2 regions of the Paraburkholderia sp. MM5496-R1 genome follow, and region 2 is predicted to be linked to the other one. Evidence: predicted binding sites of a transcription regulator. Region 2 holds the regulator's gene; the other holds the start of a gene.

Region 1 (8,563 bases), 140 kb from region 2:
GGCGGAAAGCAGAATGAATTTCAGGCCACCCGCCCAGATCATGAAGACCGTATAGATCGAGGCGATTGCGGCCATGATGAAGTCACGCCGGCGCTCGTCGGCGCGCACGTCGTAACCGTCGCCGCGATTCGCGTTCATGCAGCCGAACGCCGCGACGAAGAGGTACGGAATCAACGACATCGCGCTCGTCAGATTCAGCATCAGCGCGAACGCATCGCGCGAGAAGTAGGTGCTGATGACGAGCAGCTGCACCACGATGTTGGTCAGCCACAATGCATTGGCAGGTACCTTGTTGGCGTTTTCCCTCGCGAATACGGCGGGCATGTCTTCGGTCTTTGCCGCCGTGAACAACACTTCGGCGCAGATCAGCGACCAGGCGAGATAAGCGCCCAGTACCGAAATCAGCAAACCTATGCTGACGAAAACCGCGCCCCAATGACCGACCACCGCTTCGAGCACCGCCGCCATCGACGGCTGCCGCATGGCCGCGATGTCGGCGCGCTGAAGCACTGCGTAAGGCAGCATCGTCACGAGCACCATCAGCGAGGTCACGACGACGAAGCCGAGAATCGTCGACTGGCCGACATCGGAGCGCTTCTTCGCATAACGGGAATAAACGCTCGCCCCTTCGATACCGATGAACACGAACACCGTGACCAGCATCGTGGCCCGCACCTGCTCGAGGATATTGCCTTCGAGTCCTCCGCCGTAGAGGTTGGCCTGGAACAGGTCCAACCGGAAGCCGAAGATCAGGATCACGATGAACACCAGAATCGGAATGATCTTGGCGATCGTGACGATACTGTTGATGAAGGCCGCCTGCTGCACGCCCTGCAGGATCATGAAATGAAATAGCCAGATGCCGATCGATGCAACGACGATCGCAACGACCGTATTGCCGTCGCCGAACACGGGAAAAAACGCGCCGAGTGTCGACTTGATCAGCACCCAGTAAGAAACGTTGCCGATACAGCTACCGATCCAATAGCCAAATGCGGAGAGAAAGCCCGGATAGTCGCCAAAGCCCGCTTTCGCATACGCAAACACGCCGGCGTCCAGTTCGGGTTTTCGTTCCGCCAGCGCCTGAAATACACGGGCCAGCATATACATGCCCGTGCCCGCAATCAGCCAGGCAATCACGGCGCCCACCGGACCGGTGGCGTTGGCAAAAGTGCGCGGCAGGGAAAAGATCCCGGCTCCGACCATGCCGCCCACCACCATCCCGGTGAGTTGCATTTTTGACATCTTTTGTGGAGTGGACGCCATTCGGATTCCTTTTAGTTACCTTTTTAACAAGGATCTTTAATCAGATTCGAACGAAACGTGTCTCTCGGCCAATCTTGCTGTTGATCAGCCGCGCTACTCTGCAACCACCACACGAAAAGAATGGTCTGTCCATTGGCGTTTGTCAATTTATCGAAGACAAGGTAACGGACTGTGGCTCGCTATGCGATCGAATCCATCGATGCTGCGTTGCCGAATCTGGTTGAATTTGCGAATTAACCATTCACCACGCATCTGAATCGCTCGCATCGATAAGTCGCTTTGAATATCGATGATTTAACAATGATGCGACCTGCCGCATCACCGCCGCGGTTTTCTCAAATGATGGGGAATCGCTGAAGCGAGCTGAACCGGTGATCGTTCAGAACTACTGAGAAGCACCAGAACCACGGCTCGAAATGGCGCGCGGGGGTCATTAAGAGTCCAAACCCAATGACGATTTCATAATGGCGGGCTTTGTGAATTTTTCTGACGGAATCGTCTGCGTGTCCGCGCCGCAAGAGGTCCAACTATGACTCGCGCAACTTCCTCAACGTCAGCCGCGCTTCGAGACCGCCGCCGACGCGGTTGTGCAGCGTGAGCGTCGCATCCATCGCGAGCGCGAGTTGCCGCGCGATCGCGAGCCCCAGCCCCGTGCCGCCCGTTTGACGATTGCGCGACCCTTCGAGCCGCACGAACGGCTCGAACACCGTCTCCAGCGACTCGACCGGAATGCCGGGACCGCGATCGAGCACCGACACGGTAGCCTCGCCATCGTGCAACGCCCCGATATCGATTTGCGCGGCGCCGCCGTACCTCAGCGCGTTATCGACCAGATTGCCAACGATTCGCTTCAACGCCTGCGGACGCATCGTCAGCGACTGGCCGAAGTGGCCCTGCAGTGACACTTGCTGACCCGCGTCGACGTAATCGCACACCAGGCTGTCGAACAGTGCATCGGGATCGATGCGGCGCGGCACCTCGGTCGTGCCATGCATCGTGCGCGCATAGGTGACCCCTTCCTTGACCAGCGCCTCCATTTCCTGCAGATCCTGGCGCAGCTTTGCGGCCTCGCTGTCGTTGTCCATCGTGTCGACACGCAGACGCATGCGCGTGATCGGCGTCTGCAAATCATGCGAAATCGCCGCGAGAATCTGCATGCGCTCGGTCATGTACGTGGCGATCCGGTCCTGCATCGCGTTGAACGCGCGCGCGGCGCGCGCCACTTCGGACGGACCGGCTTCGCGCAGACGCGCGGCCTTCAGGTCGGGGCCGAGCGTGTCGGCCGCGACTGCGAGCTGATTGAGCGGGCGCGTCGCGAGCCGTACCGCCAGCCAGCAGCAGGCCGCGAGCACGAGCAGCTGCAGCGTCAGCACGAGCGGCAGCCAGCGCGACAACGGGGCGCCGGGCATTGGCCGCAGGTCGATGGTGAGCGGCGTGCCGTCGCTCAGTTTCAGGTGCACCTGCAGACGCTCGCGATCGCCCGGCACTGCGTTGACGGTCAACGGATAACGCGTGCCGATGCCATCGCCGATCGACTGCGCGACGCGCGCCGACAGGCTCGCGTCGACCGGGGTGCCTGGCACGCCCGGGCCGAGCACGAACTCATAGCTGCGCCGCGCGAGCCGCGGCAGCCACTGGGCGCGCTCGTCGGGCGGCAGATGATCGAGCAGCGCGACCGAGCTCGCCACCTCGCGCTCGATGTAGCCCATCATGATGTTGGTCATCGTCTGGTCGCGCTCGGTCATCGTGAGCCAGAACGACAGCGCCTGCGCAAGCGCGAGCCCGACGAACAAAATCACCGCGAGCCGCGCGAACAGCGTGCGCGGCCAATGCGGCCAGCGCAGCAACGACGGTGATGGAGATGCGCTCATTGCGGATCTCCGATCGCGGTCACGGCCGCTGAAAACACATAGCCCTCGCTGCGCAGCGTCTTGATGTAGCGCGGCTCGCGCGCGCCGTCCCGCAGGCGTTGACGCAGGCGGCTCACCATCAGATCGATCGAGCGGTCGAACGGATCGGCCTGGCGTCCCTGGGTGAGGTTCAGCAACTGATCGCGCGTGAGCACGCGCTGCGGATGATCGAGAAACACACGCAACAGACGGTACTCCGCGCCGCTCAACGCCACCTCGGTTCCGTCCGCGTCGAGCAGATGGCGCGCGGTCGTGTCGAGCCGCCAGTCGCCGAAGCACAGCATCGGCGCCGACTCCGTCACCTCCATGCCGGGCGGCAGCATGCGCGCGCGGCGCAGCACCGAACGGATTCGCGCGAGCAACTCGCGTGCGGCGAACGGTTTGGTCAGGTAATCGTCGGCGCCCATTTCGAGGCCGACGATCCGGTCCGCTTCCTCGCTGCGCGCCGTCAGCATCAGGATCGGCACCGTGCGGAACTTGCCCGCGCGCAACTCACGGCACAGCAGGAGGCCGTCTTCGCCGGGCAGCATCAGGTCGAGCACGATCAGGTCGGGCGCGCCGTTCTCGAGCGCGGCGCGCATCTGGCGGCCATTGGCCGCGAGCGAGACACGCACGCCGTTTTTCTCGAGGTATCCCGCGAGCAGTTCACGGATACCGCGATCGTCATCGACGATCAGTACGTGGTCGGAGGTTTCCATCGACGGATTATCTGCTGCGGCGTTTGAGTTGCGCGCCGCTCGACTGGATCAATGAACACTGCAACGGATGCGCGAGTTCGGCCGCGAAGCCGCCCGCGACGAACACAGCGATGGCAAACAGGCGTTTCATGCGTCCTCCAGCACGGAAAGACTCGCGCCATCGGCCACGCCGGCTTCGAGCGCGTAAGGATCGACCCCGTCGAGGCAGCCAATATTGACGCGCCATTGCTGCGGATCCTTGCGCGTCTGATGAAAAGGATAGATGCCGCAATGCTTGCAGAAGTAGTGTTTCGCGACCTTCGTGTTGAACTGGTATAGCGTCAGCGAATCCTCGCCACTCAGAATCTTCAACTGACTGGCGGGAAAGAGCGGCGTCATCAGCGCGCCCTTGCGGCGGCACAGGCTGCAGTTGCAACGACCAGCCGGAACGATTTCGGTGCGAACTTCGAACTTGACGGCCCCGCAGTGGCAGGACCCTTGCAGCAACCCGGCGTTCATGATGCTCTCCGTGATTTGACGATGCCTGCTTTATAGCCCGGTTCATCAGTCGAATTATGTCGTAATGTATCCGGCGGCCGAGACGATACATTACATTGCAATACGCCGCGGCGATTAGCGCAAGGCGAAACAGCGAAGATATACACGCGAGTTAGCATTTAAGCGGCACGACGGGGCGCGCCGGCCGGCCTCCTTACACGCTGTTTTTGACCTCGGCGTGACCAATCGGCTTTTCTATATTCCGCTTGAATGGCCGGCATTGCCAGGCACAATCGCGCGTGACCAGCAAGCGGGCGATGACGGCCACGAGCCGGTTGCCCGCAAGCTCTGTGAATCAAGTTGAATACGCTTGACTTTTAGTCACCGGCCACTTCCAATACCAATGGTGCAGTGCGATGTTTCGCCTTTGAAACACGCCTCACCTCATTCGGTAGTTCACAGCATTGGCCAGCAGTTCATTCGTCCGCCGTGCATGCGGCGTCAGCTCGCGAAATGGAGCACTCCTCACTACCGGAGTCGTCTTGGCTGCAACAAAAAACCAACCCACCCACCGCGAACCCGCCCTTATCGACCTCGCATTGCAAGGCGGCGGATCGCACGGTGCTTTTACATGGGGCGTCCTCGACCGTTTGCTCGAAGAGTCGTGGCTGCGGATCGAAGGAATATCGGGTACGTCGGCTGGCGCGATGAACGCCGCGGTGCTGGTGAGCGGCTATCAGGCAGACGGCGCGGCCGGCGCGCGCGCCGCGCTCGAAGCCTTCTGGCGGCGAGTGTTCGAAGCATCGGTGTACAGCCCGTTTCGCCGAACCCCGTTCGACGTGTTGATGGGCCGCTGGACGCTCGACTACTCGCCGCTCTTCATCGCGATGGACCTCGCGGCGCGCGTGTTTTCTCCCTACGACCTGAACCCGCGCGGCGTACATCCGCTGGCGAAGATTCTGCAGGACTCGATAGATTTCGCGCATCTGCGCGACGCGCCGATCAAGCTGTTCATCACCGCGACGCGCGTGCGCACGGGCCAGGCGCGTGTGTTTCGCAATGCCGACCTGACGCCTGACGTGCTGCTCGCCTCCGGCTGCCTGCCCACGCTGTTCCAGGCCGTGCAGATCGACGGTGAAGACTACTGGGACGGCGGCTATGCCGGTAATCCGACCATGACGCCGCTGGTACGCGAATGCACGTCGAGCGACACGCTGCTGATCCAGGTCAATCCCGTCGTGCGGGACGAAACTCCGCGCACCGCGCGCGACATCATCAGTCGCCTGAACGAAGTTGCCTTCAACGCGCCACTGCTGAAAGAGCTGCGCATGATCGCGCTGCTGCGCCGCGCGGCGGACCCCGGCAGCGACGAAGGCCGCCATTGGGCGGCGATGCGCATCCATCGGATCGCGAGCGAGCTGATGACCGAACTCGGCTACTCGTCGAAGCTGAACGCCGAGTGGAGCTTTCTGACGATGCTGCGCGACGAAGGCCGGCGTGCCGCCGACGCGTTCCTCGCCGAGCACGGCGATTCGATCGGCGTGCGCTCCTCGCTGGATCTCGACGCGTTGCTCGACGGAGTCTGACCATGGAAGTCATCACCCTGTCACCGCTCGCGATCGGTCTAGGGCTTTTCGGCATGCTCGCGAGTCTCGCGCTGCTGATCGGCTTCGCGTACCGCGGCTGGACCGTGCTGCTGCTCGCGCCGTTCGCCGCGATGCTGGCCGCCGCGATTTCGGGCGAACCGATTCTCGCGCATTGGACCCAGACCTTCATGCTCAGCGCCGCGCGCTTTCTCGCGCAGTTCTTTCCGTTGTTCCTGCTCGGCGCGCTGTTCGGCAAGCTGATGGAAGACAGCGGCTCCGTGAAGGCGATCGCCAGTTACATGACGGAGAAGCTTGGCGCGCATCGGGCGATTCTCGCGGTCGTGATCGGTGGCGCACTCGTCACCTATGGCGGCGTCAGCCTCTTCGTGGCGTTCTTCGTGCTCGCGCCGATGGCCACCGCCCTCTTCCAGGCCGCCAATATTCCGCGCCGTCTGATGCCGGCCGCGATCGCGCTCGGCACGTCGACGTTCACGATGTCCGCGCTGCCCGGCACACCGGCTATCCAGAACGCGATCCCGATGCCGTTCTTTGGTACGACGCCGTTTGCGGCGCCTGGGCTTGGCATCATCGCGAGTATCGTGATGGTGGTGTTCGGGCTCTGGTGGTTGTCCTTGCAGCAATCGCGCGCGAAGGCGGCCAATGAAGGATTCGACGGACTCGAGGCGGCGGTGAAATCCACCGGGGCGCCGGCCAGCGACAACCTCGTGCGCGAGCGCGCAAGCGTATCGCAGAGTTTCGATCCGGAGGAAGCGAAGCGCGGGCATGTCAGCGAGAGTCTGCCCTCGTTCGGCGTCGCGCTCACGCCGCTCGTGCTCGTCGTGCTGACGAACTTCGTGATGAACGTGATCGTGCTGCCGCGCATCGACGCCGACTATCTGGCCGAGGTCCGTTGGGGCGAGACGTCGCTTGCGGCGGTCGGCGGTGTGTGGGGCGTGTGCGTGGCGCTCACCGTCGCGATCGTCGTGCTCGTGCTGCTCAATCGGCATCGCCTGCCAGCGCTGCGCGAGACGATCGATGCGGGCGCGAATGCATCGGTGCTGCCGGTGCTGAGCGTCGGCAGTCTGGTCGGCTATGGCGCGGTGATCGCCGCGCTGCCAGCGTTCGCGCTCGTGCGCGAATGGGTGCTGGGTATCGGCGGTGGTCCGCTCGTATCGCTCGCGGTCGCCACCAATCTGCTCGCGGCGCTGACCGGTTCGGCCTCGGGCGGTCTCACCATTGCGCTCGACGCGCTCGGCAGCACCTATCTGCAACTGGCTGCGCAATACGGCATCGACCCGGCGCTGCTGCATCGGGTCGCCGTGATTTCCTCAGGCACACTCGACAGCCTGCCGCATAACGGCGCGGTCGTGACGCTGCTTGCCGTGTGTGGGTCGAACCACCGCGAAAGCTATCGCGACATCGTGATAGTCGGGATTCTCGGCGCGTTACTCGCGCTGGTGGTGGTGATCGTGCTGGGCTCGCTGTTCGGGTCGTTCTGAGCGTCTGAAGTAGCAAAGGGTCTTGCACTGACGTTGCTATCCGTCAGTGCAAGACCCCTTTCTATTTGCCGGTCGGCTCAGTTTGGGCTGCTTTGCAGCCGATTTCCGGCTCACTTCACGCCGCCGCGCGCGCCGCATTCATCCGGCCGAATACGAACTGCCCCAGATACCAGACCAGCTCGGTATTCGCGAAAATTGCATCTTCGGTGACCGTCGACGGTTCGAGCTTCATCCGACGCAGCATCAGCTTGCCTTCGCGCGACGCCGTCCACGCATGCATCAGTTCCTTGCGCGTCTTCGCATCGGCGGCGTTGAAATGGTCGCGGCCCTTGCGCGAATCCTCGTTCATGCGCGCGCGCACTTCTTCTTCGCGCGTCGCGATGCTGTGCGCCACGGTCTTTCTCGTTTCGGTCTTGACCGCCTGTTCCTGCGTTTCGTCGGCGAGCAGTTTGGCCTGTACGTCGACCATCGTGCGCTCGGCGTCGGAGATCTTCCAGTTGTCGCGTAGCGCGCGCATCAGGTAGCCCGCGGGGCTCTTCTTGACCTGGCCGCGCTTGACCCTGAAGCGCGTGTATTCGACGGCCTGCTGGATGCGTTCGTCGGTCCAGAGTTCGCGGTTCTCCGAAATCTCGCTGAACTGCTTGGTCGAGAGCCCGAATTCGTCGGTGAGAATCTTGTACAGATGGCTCGCGTCGGCGAGGCTCGCGAGTACCGCGTCGGCTGTGTCCTTGCGCTTGAGCAGGAAGCGGATGCGGTCGATTTTCTTCGACGTCGTGGATGCAGTCCGCGTCTCATAGGACATCTCGACGTCCGACACTTCGTTGATCTCGCGCACCGCCGGCTCGAGCCAATCGCGCTTGAAGTATTTGAAGATGGCGGCATTCGCGCCCATTTTGCCGGGCCAGTTGCGCATTTCCTCGAGCTGGATCCAGTCGGTGCGTCCCGCGGGCACGTTGGGCAAAACTTTGTCGTAGATCGCGCGCGCGAGACTGCGCGTGAACGCGGTGGAAATGCGCAAGCTCAGCCAATGCGATTTCTGCGGATCGCGGATATGCGGCACGAGCCGCGGATGGACGTCGAAACGCATACGTCCGCGATGAAAGCCGACCATGCCGATCAACTGAACC
Region 2 (8,563 bases):
CGCAGGTGGCGCGTCACCAGCAGCGCACCGTCTATGCGTTCACGCGTCCCGGCGACCACGCGGCCCAGCAACTCGCGCTGCGCCTCGGCGCGGCATGGGCCGGCGGCAGCGACGAGGCACCGCCCGGCGAACTCGACGCCGCGCTGCTGTTCGCGCCGGTCGGCGCACTGGTGCCGCTGGCGTTGCAGGCGGTCGCGAAAGGTGGCGTGGTGGTGTGCGGCGGCATTCATATGAGCGACATTCCGTCGTTCCCGTACGCGTTTCTGTGGGGCGAGCGGCGCGTGGTGTCGGTCGCGAATCTGACCCGCGACGATGGGCTTCAGTTCATGCGCAGCGCCGCCGAGACGCAGCTCGCGATCGAGACCACGACTTACGCGTTGCGCGACGCGAACCGCGCGCTCGACGATCTGCGCAACGGCAACCTGACCGGCGCGGCCGTGCTCGCGGTCCGCCCGTGATCCGCTAGCGAGCCGTTGGCGCTTGATACAGATCAAGCCGCGCGCCGCGTCGGCGTTCATCATGTAAGCGCGAACCGTTGGCGTCCCCGTCACGGGCCGAGGTGTGAAGCGACGCGGTTGACGCGCCGCCTCGCGGTGCGACGATCCGAGGAGAGCCGATGAACACTGCTGCCGGGCGCAACACCTTCCACCGCGTGATGATCGCGTCCGCGGGCGGCAGCGGACTGCCGCTCGGCACGCGCGTCGCCCGGCAGTTGGTCGCGGCGGATGCGCGCTTTCGTCTCGTCGATATCGTTTGCAATCCTGCCGCGCTTTATCCGACGCTGATGCTCAGCTATCCGGACTGGTGCGAGGCGCATCGCGCGATGCTGCACGGCGCGCAGGCCGCGCTGCGCGACGCGGTGATCGCGTTGCACGGCGTCGTCGCGGCGACCGACGCCGAGATCGTCGATCTCACCGCGCTGCATCAGGGCGCGGCCGAAGCGCTCGCCCACACGGCGACGCAATGGGACGCGGATCTGGTCGCGGTGGCCGCGCATCCGCGTGAACATCGCTGGGACAGCCGTATCGATCCCGAGGAACTGGTCGCGTCGATCGGGCGTCCGGTGCTGTACATGCCGGCGAGGTCGACCGACGCGAGCGATGCCTCGGCGGTGAGCCGCGTGCTGGTCGCGATCGATGGCAGCGACACCGCGCTCGACGCGCTGCGCACCGCGCTCGCGGTAGCGCCGCCCGACGCGCGCATCAAGGTCGTCTACGCGGCCGACGACCGCTTCGCGTGGTGCGAATGGCTGCCGTTCGAAGTCGTGTCGCAGCATCGAATCGATGTCTTGCGGCGCGGCGCGGCGATGCTCGAACAAAGCCGGCGCGCGGCCGAAACCGCGTTGCTCGAGTTCGACGATGATTGCGGCGATGCGTCGAGCGCGATTCTCGACGAAGCGCAACGCTGGCACGCGGACCTGATCGTGATGGGTTCGCACGGCATGCGCGGCGCGCCGCACCCTTTGCCGGGGCACGTGACGTCGCGCACGCTGCGCGACGCGGCGTGTCCCGTGCTCGTGTGTCCGCGCGGCGCGTCGTCGTTGCGGGCGGACGACGTGCCGCACGGCGAGTGGCGGGAGCCGTATCTGGGCAGTCCGGGCGGGCCCTTTTATCTGTAGCAGGGGCGCGCCACGCGCGTTGACAAATCCAACCTCAGTGGAGAATCGGCATGTACCAACATATCCTCGTCGCGCTAGACGGCAGTACTTTCTCGAAACGCGCGCTGAAAGAAGCGGTGAATCTCGCCGCGTTGACGAAGGGCGTCGTGCATCCAGTTTATGTGGTCGACAAGACGCCGCTCTTTTCCTATGCCGGCTATTACGACCCGCTCACGCTCGTCGAAGCCTTGCGCCAGGACGGCCAATTGGTGCTGGAGGAGGCCGAACAGGCCTGCGCCGCCGCCGATGTGCCTTGCCGCCCTGAAATGATCGAGTCGGAGAGCCTGTCCGACGACGTCGCCGCGATCGTGCTGCGCCACGGCGAGCAGATCCACGCCGATCTGCTTGTGCTGGGCACGCATGGGCGACGCGGCGTGCGGCGCCTCGTGATCGGCAGCGTGGCGGAGCGGGTGCTGCGTTTCTCGACCTGTCCGGTGCTGCTCATGCGCGAGCCAAGCACCGAGGATGCGCCAGCAGAGTAACCCGCGACAGCGGGGCGCGGCAGCGCGTGAGCATTACGCGAGCGCGTCGGCCGGTATCTGGATCGAGATCCTGAAGCCATGGCCCGGCGAGCTGGTGAACGACACGTTGCCGCGCAACTGCCGCACGCGTTCGCGAATGCCGAGCAAACCGAATGAATCTGTTCCCTGCGACCGATCCAGCGCGACACCCACGCCGTCATCCTCGATATCGAGCGATACGATGGGGTCCGCGCAGGTCATGTCGATGCGTACGCGGCTGGCCTTGGCGTGCCGCGCGACGTTCGTCAACGCCTCCTGAACGATGCGAAACAGCGCCGTCGCCGCGAATTCGCCGCACACCGGCTCGGCCGGTTCGAGATGCACGCTCGAGCGCACGTCGTAGCGTTTCGTGAAGTCTTCGGCCAGCCAGTCGAGCGCGGCGGCGAGCCCGAGGTCGTCGAGCAGCGGGGGCCGCAGATCGGCGGCGATACGCCGCAGCGAAGCGGCCATCCAGTCGATCTGCTTTTGCAGTTCATGCGTCTGCGCGGCCAGCGGCTCGGTGTCGGCCTGGCTTTTCAGCTTCGCTTCGAGCAGCGCGACGCTCATTTTCAGCGCGGTCAGCCGTTGGCCGAGATCGTCGTGCAGTTCGCGCGCCATACGTTTCTGCTCGTTTTCGCGGGCGATCTGCACGTGGGTGGATACCTGATCCGCGCGTTCGAGTTCCGCGAGGCGCATACGTTCGGTCAGGTCGCGCGTGATCTTGGCGAAGCCGAGCAGCGCGCCCGACGCGTCGTGCACGGCGGAAACGACCACGTTGGCCCAGAAACGCGAGCCGTCGCGACGTACGCGCCAGCCCTCGTCCTCGGTGCGGCCTACGGCTGCGGCGATTTCCAGTTCGCGGGCGGGCTTGCCGGCCGCGATGTCTTCCGGGGTATAGAACTTCGAGAAATGCTGGCCGATGATTTCTTCGGGCGTGTAGCCCTTGATGCGCTGTGCGCCGGGATTCCAACTGGTCACGCGGCCGGACACGTCGAGCATGAAGATCGCATAGTCCTGAACCGCATCGATCAACATGAAATAGCGATCCTCGACGGGCACGTCCGACACGGACGCCGCACTGGTGAAGCAGGAAGACTCGCCGCTCGACAGACCTATCGCTCCTCCGGGTGGTCACGCAAGGTCGCGCACCGCAACGCACCGAGTTATATCAGTTCGGGAGCGCTTGTTCCACCCCGCACGTCCCGCGAACGAACGTGAGGCGAGCGACGCGTCGGCGTTCAAACCCGAGCCAGTCCTTCCGCGTCTTCGATGCGGATCGTTTTGCCGTTCGCCTTGACGAGGCGCTCGCGCTGGAACTTCGAGAACATCCGGCTCACCGTTTCGAGCTTCATGCCCAGAAAGCAGCCGATTTCCTCGCGGGTCATGCGCAAATGAAACTCCGCCGCGGAAAAGCCGCGCGCCTTGAAGCGCTTCGACAGATTCAGCAGAAACGTCGCGACGCGCTGTTCGGCGCTCATCGTGCCGAGCAGCATCATCTGGCTCGATTCGCGCACGATCTCGCTGCTCATCATCTGGTAGATGTGATGCTGCATCGGCTTCATCTCGCGACAGATCGCCTCGAGCTGCGCGAACGGAATGATGCACACGACGCTGTCTTCGAGCGCGATCGCATCGCAATTCTGCTTGCCCTCGCCGATGCCGTCGAAGCCGAGCGAGTCGCCGGCGATCTGGAAGCCAGTCACGTGCTCGCGGCCGTCGCGATGCATGACCACGGTCTTGAACGATCCGGCACGGATCGCGTAGATGCTTTGAAACGCGTCGCCCGCGCGATACAGCGCATCACCGCGTTTGATCGAGCGCGTCGAGCAGATCAACGTGTCGAGTCGGCTCAGTTCGTCGGATGTCAGCTCGGGCGGCATGCAGATCGCGCGCATCGCGCAGGTGGAGCAGCGCGGCACGGCGTAGCGTGTGGCCGCGGTGCGTGGCACGACGTGGATCGGTACGACGTGCGAACTGCGGGGCGCGTCGTGGCGGGGTTCACAGACTGCGGCAACTTGCATGATCTGCTCCTGGCGGTCAGGCCGGATGCGCACGACGCGCATAGGCAATCGCTTCGATGGCACGGCAGGCGAGTTCGAACTCCGAGGTCTTGTCGAAGCAGAAGTCGGCGCCCGCCGCTTCGCACGCTCGGCGAAACGCCGTCGTGCAATGATTGGTCAACACGATGCTGACGATGGACGGCCGCACCCGCGACAGCGCCGCGAGCAGCAGCAGATTGGTCTTGCCCGAGAAGCACGGGTCCAGCACCGCGACATCGGCGCGACTCGCGACGATGTCGTCGAACGTGTGCTCGACGCCGGCGGACTCGCCGGCGATTTCGATGCCGGGAATCAGCGCGATCAGGCAAGCAAGCCGGCGCCGGACCTCGGTCGCATCGTCGACGAGGAAGACTCTCGATAAGGTGGCTGGCGGAGCGGTGTCCATACCGACCAGTATTGGCGACCTCATCTCAGAAATATATCGGCGGGGATTTAAGCGGCGCTAGGAGTTCGGGTAATGTTGTAGGAATATTCCTAGTGCATGGCTGGCGATGGGGTATGTAGCCGAGTGCGAGTACACGGCTACTTTCGACGTGACGGCTTCGAAGGTCGCAGGCATGCAGTTGATTAAGTAATCACGGAACAAGCCGATAAAGACCCATTGACCTGCGTCAAGCCGCGCGGCGGCGCGCGCTTCACACTGTCGGCGCGGACACGCGACGGCACCGCTTCGGTTCATGCCAGCGCTTTCACAGGGAGTCCAACATGTATGCACGAATTCTGGTTGCGCTCGACGACAGTCCCAGCGCGCAGCGCGCCTTTGCCGAGGCGCTGAAGCTCGCGAAGCTGACGGGCGCCACACTCGAAGCCTGCTGCGTGGTAGGGCACGGCAAGTGGTCGGACAATGCCGATGTGGCTTTCGAGCCGGAACCGGCGGCCGCGGCGCAAGAATTCGCCAGCCGCGCGCTCGATGCGCCGCGCGAGCTGATGCGCGAGGCGCAGGTGCCCGGCGGCGTGCGGGTGATCGACGCGTACGCCGAAAGCGTGTCCGCGGTGCTCGCGCGCGTCGCCGACGAAATCGAAGCCGATCTGATCGTGATGGGCACGCACGGCCGCCACGGCGTGCAGCGCTTTCTGCTCGGCAGCGTCGCGGAGTCGCTCGTGCGTGCGACCGACAAGCCGGTGCTGATCGTGCGGCATGACGAACCCGGGCACGCGCGGCCCTGAAGCGCCGCGTCGCGCAGCCGTGGCGCGATCGCGTGGGAGCGGCCGCGCAGCAGCCTGGTTTTCGCGGCTCAGCTCAGGTGAGTTCGTTTTCGGCGCAGGCCGGGACTGACCGATCGCGCGTCGCGCCGTTCGCGTGCGCGGGAACCATCAGCACCGGGCAGCTGGCGCTGCGCAGCACGCGCTCGGCGACGCTGCCGAGCATCAGTCGTTGAACACCACGGCGGCCGTGCGTGCCCATCACGATCGCGTCGGCGTGCCATTCGAGCGCCGCCTCGACGATGCGATGCGCGACGTCTTCGCCGGTGATCGCGGCTTCGACGGTGCGGGCCGTGCCCTTGATCCCGCGCGCGGTCATCCGGCTCTGGGCATCGGCCGCGATCCGCTTGCCTTCCTCGATGAAGGCGTCCTGGATCACGCAAGGGTCGAAGCCGGGCGCGTCGTAGGCGATGACGGGCACGTCGATCACGTACAGCGGCTGCAGCTCGGCGCCCGATTCGGCGGCAAGGGTCAGCGCGGCGTCGAACGCACGGGAGGCGGTGTCGCTGCCATCGAGCGCGACGAGTAGGCGGTGAAACATGGCGGACTCCTTAAGCGGTCACTTCAGTGCGACAACAGCACCGGCACGGTCATCGACTCGAGCATCGTGCGCGTCGCGCCGCCCAGTACGACTTCGTGCAGACGCGAATGCGCGTAGGCGCCCATCACGATCATGTCGCAGCCGAGGTCGGCCGCCTGCGACAGCAGCGCGTCGCCGACCGGCGTGCCGTCCGCGACGCTCAGTTCGCGCACGTCGATCTTGACGCCGTGACGTGCGACGGTGAGTGCGATGTCGTCGCCCGGAACCGTGTCGCGCGGCGGACGATCGCCCGATGAATGAACCGTCAGCAGCGTCACTTTGGACGCGTGCGCGAGGAACGGCAGCGCGTCGTGGATCGCGCGGGTGGCTTCGCGGCTGCCGTCCCACGCGATCAGCACGTGGCGGCCGGGCGCCGCGAAGGTGCCGCCCGACGGCACCAGCAGCACCGGCCGCCCGGCCGACAGCACGACGTGCTCGACGAACTGTTCGGCGACGAACGCCTCGGGATCGGTCGGATCGGTCTGCCCGAGCACGATCAGATCGGCGAGACGCGCATAGGGCGGCACGACGTCGTTCGCGTAGCCGTTCGCGGCGATCCAATGACCGTCGACGTTCGCGCGCGCGAGTTCCGCACGAAACAGCCGCTCGAGCGCGCTGGCACGCTCGTGCCGCAGACGCTCGTGCTCCGCGTAGTAGTCGGCGGTGCCGGCCATCACGAAGAACGCGTGCCGCGGTGGCACGTACGTCGAAAACAGGCCGGTCAGCGTCGCATGAAAGCGGTGTGCGAGCTGCAATGCGATTTCGAGGCGCGGATGTGCACGAACGCTCGTATCGAGGTGAACGAGAATGCTTTTGTAGCTCATCGCCAAAGCTCCGTGACAGAAACGTGGGGAAACGGGCGCAAGCAGGCTCGAGCCCGTCGTCAAATGGAGTCTAAGGGCCCGGCGGCCGCGGCTGTTGATGCAGATCAAGCGCGGGCCGCCGCGCGCTCAGTACAGTGACGGGCACGCTCGACGGTTTGCAACCGCGCCTGGCAATCCTATGCTGTGCTCTGGAGGGCAGCGATCATGATTTCCGAATCCGATGCGCCGCCCGGGCGCCCCGCTTCACCGTGGACCTCGACGGCGTCCGGACCGCCCGAAGGCTGGCTCGACTACGCGGCGGCGTATCAGACCGCACAGGGCGCGGCACACGAGTACGCCGAGCGGTGCTTCGCCGACTGGAGCAAGTCGATCGCTTTCGTCGCGCAGCGCGAGGCGGACTGGTTCGGCGAGGCCAACCGCGCTTGCGCCGCCTGGTATGCGTGGTGGCAGGCGGGGTACGGCATCGCGCCAGGCGTCGCGCCGCTCGCGGGCGGCCTGAGCGCATGGTGGTGGAGCTCGCAGAACGCGCTGCCGTTCGCGGGCGTCGTTTAGCCGCGCGAGCCGGCAAGGCCGGCGCGCGCACCGTCAATGGCAGACACGGCAAGGAGGAGTTCAGATGGGAACGGATCGCGTGGCATTGGTCACAGGCGGGATGGGCGGTTTGGGCACGGCGGTCAGCCGGGCGCTTCATGACGCGGGCATGACGGTCGCGGTGACGCACTCGACGCACAACGATCACGTGTCGACATGGCTGCAGCACGAGCGCGACACGGGGCGCGACTTTCACGCTTACGAAGCCGACATCGCCGACTTCGATTCATGCGCGCGCTGCGCGCAACGCGTGCTGACCGAACTGGGCGGGGTCGACGTGCTGATCAACAACGCGGGCATCACGCACGACACGAGCTTCGCGAAGATGAGCAAGGAGCACTGGGACGCCGTGCTGCGCACCGATCTCGATGGCCTGTTCAACATGAGCAAGCCGCTGTTGCCCGGCATGCTCGAGCGGCGCCACGGCCGCATCGTCAACGTGGGGTCGGTCAACGGTTCGCGCGGCGCCTACGGGCAAACCAATTATTCAGCGGCCAAAGCGGGCGTGCACGGCTTCACGAAGGCACTTGCGCTCGAAACCGCGAAGCACGGCGTCACGGTGAACACGGTGTCGCCCGGTTATCTCGCGACCGCGATGGTCGAAGCGGTGCCGCGCGAGATCCTCGACACGAAGATCCTGCCGCAGATTCCGCTCGGCCGGCTGGGACGTCCGGACGAGGTGGCGGCGTTGATCTCGTTTCTATGCTCAGAGGAGGCGGCTTTTATCACCGGTGCGGACATTGCGATTAACGGGGGTATGCATATGCATTGAGGGTGCTCGCCTTCACCGCGCTTGACCCACGTCAATGACCGCCTTTCTGGCAAGAACAAGATAAGCCCCATAGCAGGCGCCTGGACCCTGAGTCTGCGCGGAACAGGTTCGATCGACACTCGCAAGGGGAGGCGAAGATGGGCATCGACATGCAGATCGTCTACCTTGGCTTTGCGGGTGCCGCTCCGCTCGAAGCGGAAGCAGGTGCGCAACTGGTGCGTCTCGCGCGGTTTGGCGCGCTCGTGTCGCACTGCCATCTCGCCATCGAGGCGTTGCGTCCGGGATCGGCGCATCCGCTGTATGACGTGAGGCTGGATCTGGTCACGCCCGCGCGCGAGTTCAAGCCCGTCGCGCACTGCACTGACGACGACGCCAA

What was found. Region 2 encodes FNR, which switches genes on or off when oxygen is low (the NO sensors DNR and NnrR bind a similar motif). Its sites were predicted from a motif close to TTGATNNNNATCAA; they were not measured.
Region 1: OKW38_RS04915 (basic amino acid/polyamine antiporter) is a predicted target of FNR. The motif match lies at 1,399-1,412, and genes of this name have one in related genera.

Annotation. Positions count from the first base shown of each region.
Region 1 covers NZ_JBNDLT010000001.1:981,573-990,135, reverse strand. The annotation lists gene OKW38_RS04915 (basic amino acid/polyamine antiporter) at 1-1,266, opposite strand, end outside; gene OKW38_RS04910 (ATP-binding protein) at 1,794-3,137, opposite strand; gene OKW38_RS04905 (response regulator) at 3,134-3,874, opposite strand; gene OKW38_RS04900 (hypothetical protein) at 3,882-4,004, opposite strand; gene OKW38_RS04895 (GFA family protein) at 4,001-4,372, opposite strand; gene OKW38_RS04890 (patatin-like phospholipase family protein) at 4,894-5,937, shown strand; gene OKW38_RS04885 (GntP family permease) at 5,940-7,436, shown strand; gene OKW38_RS04880 (replication initiation protein) at 7,552-8,563, opposite strand, start outside.
Region 2 covers NZ_JBNDLT010000001.1:844,672-853,234, reverse strand. The annotation lists gene OKW38_RS04320 (zinc-dependent alcohol dehydrogenase family protein) at 1-458, shown strand, start outside; gene OKW38_RS04315 (universal stress protein) at 617-1,618, shown strand; gene OKW38_RS04310 (universal stress protein) at 1,669-2,139, shown strand; partial or broken gene OKW38_RS04305 (hypothetical protein) at 2,099-2,239, opposite strand; gene OKW38_RS04300 (PAS domain-containing sensor histidine kinase) at 2,173-3,273, opposite strand; gene fnr (fumarate/nitrate reduction transcriptional regulator Fnr) at 3,396-4,178, opposite strand; gene OKW38_RS04290 (response regulator transcription factor) at 4,195-4,602, opposite strand; gene OKW38_RS04285 (universal stress protein) at 4,923-5,384, shown strand; gene OKW38_RS04280 (universal stress protein) at 5,458-5,961, opposite strand; gene OKW38_RS04275 (universal stress protein) at 5,985-6,824, opposite strand; gene OKW38_RS04270 (polyketide synthase) at 7,029-7,376, shown strand; gene phbB (acetoacetyl-CoA reductase) at 7,441-8,187, shown strand; gene OKW38_RS04260 (hypothetical protein) at 8,325-8,563, shown strand, end outside.